DNA from 2 places in the Arthrobacter sp. NamB2 genome. Region 2 is predicted to be linked to the other one. Evidence: riboswitches for the same ligand, from Rfam matches in the RefSeq annotation. Region 2 holds a riboswitch; the other holds the start of a gene.
The links. Region 2 has a riboswitch for cyclic di-AMP ahead of FDK12_RS11525 (LysM peptidoglycan-binding domain-containing protein). Riboswitches for the same ligand answer to the same signal wherever they lie in the genome.
Positions count from the first base shown of each region.

Region 1: linked by a shared signal. The riboswitch ahead of FDK12_RS08500 (NlpC/P60 family protein) and the one ahead of FDK12_RS11525 (LysM peptidoglycan-binding domain-containing protein) in region 2 are both predicted to bind cyclic di-AMP.

Region 1 covers NZ_SZWI01000003.1:441,337-443,530, forward strand. Annotated here, with positions in the region: gene FDK12_RS08495 (NlpC/P60 family protein) at 1-226, opposite strand, end outside; gene FDK12_RS08500 (NlpC/P60 family protein) at 256-1,059, opposite strand; cyclic di-AMP (ydaO/yuaA leader) riboswitch at 1,065-1,249, opposite strand; gene FDK12_RS08505 (metal-dependent transcriptional regulator) at 1,366-2,064, opposite strand.
Region 2 covers NZ_SZWI01000006.1:84,055-86,248, reverse strand. Annotated here, with positions in the region: gene FDK12_RS11525 (LysM peptidoglycan-binding domain-containing protein) at 1-787, opposite strand, end outside; cyclic di-AMP (ydaO/yuaA leader) riboswitch at 791-1,002, opposite strand; gene FDK12_RS11520 (hypothetical protein) at 1,085-1,321, opposite strand; gene FDK12_RS11515 (glycoside hydrolase family 6 protein) at 1,383-2,194, opposite strand, start outside.

The sequences.
Region 1 (2,194 bases), on a different contig from region 2:
CCGAACTGACGGTGACGTTCGAGGCCGATACCTCGCGCTGCGGCTGCAGGTCAGCCGCGTTGGCTGCGACACCGCTGGTCAGGACGAGGCCCGAGGCCGCGGCGATGACGGCGGCCTGGCGGCCCATCCCCCCGGCGTTGGTCGTGACGGACTTTGCGAGAGCGGAGAAGCCGGCAGCGTTCTGCGCTTCTCCTCGGTGGCGTGCGATCGTGACGCGTGAAGACATGGGGGGATACTCCGAGTGTGGGGGGGGTTCTAGCGGACGCGGACGAAGCTGGCGCCGGGGAGGTCTGACAGGCTGTGCAGGCCGGTGTTCATGCCGTTGAGGCCACCGCTGATGACCTGGCCGTTGCCGACGTAGATCGCTACGTGGCCGCCGGTGATCACGAGGTCGCCCGCAGCGGGCGTTCCGACGACGTCGCCGAACTGGTAGAACTGTCCCGGCGCGAGGTCGCCGACGGACTTGCCGACCGAGCGCAGCGCCTTCTCGACCATGGCGGTGCAGTCCTGCGCAACGCCGATCTGGGCGTAGGCGGAGGCGACCAGTCCGGCAGCGACGCCGGAGGACTGGACGGGAGCGGGTGCGGCCTGCGCGGCGACAGGAGCGGGAGCAGCTTGTGCGGCGACAGGTGCTGCTGCGACGGGGGCTGCGACCGGCGCGGCCGCTACCGGTGCGGCCTGGGGCAGTGCGACCGGGGCGGCGGCTTCGACGACGACGGGCTCGGCCTCGACGACGGGAGCTTCCACAACCGCCTCGGGGGCCGGCGTCACCTCGACGGCTACGCGGTCGAAGGAGACCTTCGCGGTGGCCGGGACGCTGACCTCGGCGGCGACGACGCGGCTGACGGTCAGGGCGGTCGAGGACTGCACCTCACGCTCGGCCGTGGTGGCTCCATGGGCCGGGAGGCCTGCGGTGAGCACCAGGCCCGAAGCGGCGACGATGACGGCTGCCTGGCGGCCCACCGATCCGGCGTTCGACGCAACAGCGGTGGAAAGAGCAGTCAGGGGGCTGGTGGTCTGGGGCGCGCGGTGGCGGCCCAGCGAAGAGCTATTGGACACGTTGGATTACCTCTCCCAACGCCTGCGAGGTGAGCTGTCGGATTCGGATGGGAGTCACCCGGCCGCTGCGCAAACAGCGACTTAACCCCAAGGATTTCTGTGACGAAACCCAAAAATTGGTTCCCCCGCCTCTGCCATGCGATGGTGCGAACGGACCTCGGGCAATGGCAGAGCTAGGCGATTTGCACGAGGGTGCCGGATCTAGAGCGAATTTGGCACGAGATGAAGGCTACAACAGATACGCGGGTATGTCACGTTCAGATCACGGAACGGTATGTTCTTGGTGACGACGGCTGTGGCGGAGCGTCAGGCGGCGACGGACACGAAGACGTGCGAGGCGACCTCGGGCGGCAGTTCGAGGGCGCCCTCCACGCCTGGAACGCGCACGGACACGTACCCTCCCACGGACTCCAGGGTGAGGTGGGCTCCCGGACGCAACCCGCCCTCGTCGAGCTGCGTGAGCAGCTCGGGATCCACCTGGATCGGTTCGGCCAGCCGGATCAGTGTCACCTGCTTGTCCGGGGAGTACGTCGCCATCGCCGAGAGCAGGGTCACCACACCATCCGTGAACAGCTCCGACTGGACGCCGCCGATCGCCTCCAGGCCGGGAATTGGGTTGCCGTACGGCGACTCCGAGGGCTTGCCCAGCAGCTCGTACAGCCTGCGCTCCACGCGCTCGCTCATCACGTGCTCCCAACGGCAGGCCTCGTCGTGGACGTAGGCCCAATCGAGCCCGATGACGTCGCTCAGCAGGCGCTCGGCGAGGCGGTGCTTCCTCATGACGCCTGTGGCACGATGACGACCGAGCTCTGTGAGTTCGAGGTGCCGGTCGCCCGAGACGACGACGAGTCCGTCGCGTTCCATCCGGCCGATGGTCTGGGAGACCGTGGGGCCGGAATGACGCAACCGCTCCGCGATCCTCGCGCGGAGAGCGACGATGTTCTCCTCCTCGAGTTCAAGGATTGTCCGCAGGTACATCTCGGTGGTGTCGATGAGGTCCGTCATGCGGGTCAGCTCCTTGGTGCGGTGCGGGTGCTCGGCGGGAATGCCTCACGCCGATGAGGGGTTGCACGGCCGCCACAGCCTGTTCCGCCCCACGCCTCCCAAGGTTAACCCATGGCGGGAGAAGGCTGGA
Region 2 (2,194 bases):
CGGGGGTGGCCACCGTTGCGCCGAACTGGAAGAACTGCGAGGGGCCGAGGTCTCCGACGGAGATACCGGCGGCGCGCAGCGCCTTCTCGACGAGCACGGTGCAGTCCTGGACGGCACCGGCCGCGAGCTGCGACTGCGCGGATGCCACGAGGGTCCCTGCGACACCGCTGGTCGAGGCCACCGGGGTGACGTCAGCCGAGGCGAGGTACATTCCGGACCCGGCGGCGGTGGACACGGCAGGCGCCGCGGCAACGGCTGCAGCCTGCTGCGCCGGAGCGATCTCGGCAGCGGGAGCGACGGCGGCGGTTGGGACCGCAGCAATCGTCACGGACTGGGTGGGGGCCTGGACTGCATCGCCGGCGGGGATGGTGATGCTGTCGCCGGGGAAGATGATCGACGCCACGGAGAGGCTGTTGACCGAAAGAACGGCCACCAGGTCCACGCCGTAGCTGGCGGAGATGCCTCCCAGGGTGTCGCCCGGGACGACGGTGTGCGTTCCACCGGCCGCTGCGACAGCCGCGGCGGCGGGAGCGACTGCGGTGGGAACAGCAGGGGCGGGAACAACAGGGGCAGCGACTGCTGCCGATGCCGACGTCGTGCCCTGTTCCGTGGTGGAACCCGCGTGTGCCGTGCCGACGGCGGTGAGCGCGAGGCCCGACGTGACGGCAACGATGGCGACGGGACGGCCGACGGCGGTGGCGCGGCCCTTCACTGCGCGGGACAGGCTCTGCAGAGCGAGATTGCCGTCGGTGGCAGCACGGTGGCGTGCCGGGGTGTTTCGTGACATGGATCTATACCTCTCCCATGCCTACGGGGTGAGCTGTCGGGTTCGGATGGGAGTCACCCGGCCGCGCCCCCGCCTCGTGGGCGATGGTGCTGCGGCTTAACCCCAAGGACGTCGGCAGGTGAACCTGCGCGCCCGATGGAACTGTGGTTCCCCCGTCCCCGCCTTCGTGATTGCGAACGACCCCGGTCGGCGGCAGGGCTCGGCAATCCGACCAGGAGCGCCTCCCATGGACGGAGGCACCCGACGACGATAGCCAGCGCTCGTCCGGTTTGTCACATTTGTGTAACGGCGCTTACCCTACCCACGCACGCGGGTCGCGTGCCAGCGCCGGAGTGCGGCGACAGTGCCAGCCACACTGAGTGCGAGCAGCGCGGCTTGCTGGAAGTAGAACCAACCGGTCACGTGCGAGCCCCCGCTGGTTGCCACGAGAAGGATGCTGCTGACGAGGGTCAATGTCAGTACCGCACCGACCGCGGACAGGGTGCTCCAGAGCCTCCGCTCCTGAACACGCTGCGCCGACTTCCAGCTCTCCATTGCTCCACCCTAGGCGCAGGGGCGCGTGCGCGGCCGAACCGGGCCGCGCACGCGCGTTGTACTACGGTCGAACCGGCGCGCTGGCGTTCCTGATGAGGTCGAGTGCCTGCTCTGGGAACCAGGCTCCGGCGGCGGGATCCACGCGGCCCCACTCGGGATCCACTCCCCCGTTGTCCGTCAGCCCGCGGCTGCACTCGCCGTCGGACTCACCCGGCACCTTGATCCACAGGAAGGCATCGGCCAGGGGATTGCCGGTATCTGACGTGGGCAGGTAGCCCAGCCCGCGGCTCGGCGGGTTGCACCAGACCTGGGGGTCCGGGTATGCCGCCGTCGGAACCCAGGGACCCTTTCCGTTGCGGCTCGTGTCGATGACGAAGTGTGCGAGGTCATCGTTCGACGGCGCGTTCGGGGCTGCGTCGACGTTCTGCGCGTACCAGGCGTCCGTCAGCCCCCACGTGGAGAAGTCGGCGGGTGACGCCGGGTGGTACTGGCTGCCACAGGAGCCGTAGGCGCCCGGATTGATCTCGGTGGCGTAGTAGATGCACTTCGATACCCAGCTGCCGAACTTCAGCTGCCGCTCTGTGAGCTCGTAGTTGGAGACGTTGAGGAAGAAGCCGTCGGCCTTCTGCACGCCGGCCCTCACGAGCCGGCTCGAGATCTCCCCGGTGCCCAGCCACGCGCTGTGCGTCCCGTCCAGATACACCGTGGTATTGGGCAGGGCCTTGAGCTGATCCACCGCATAGTTGAGCATCTCGTAACGCTCCGCTGCCGCCGTCTGCGGATTCGCCTCCGCCGGCTGGCACCACTCGGATGCGCCGTCGAGGCTCTTGTTCCACGGGATGATGCCCAGGCCGTCCGGCTCGAGCACCACCA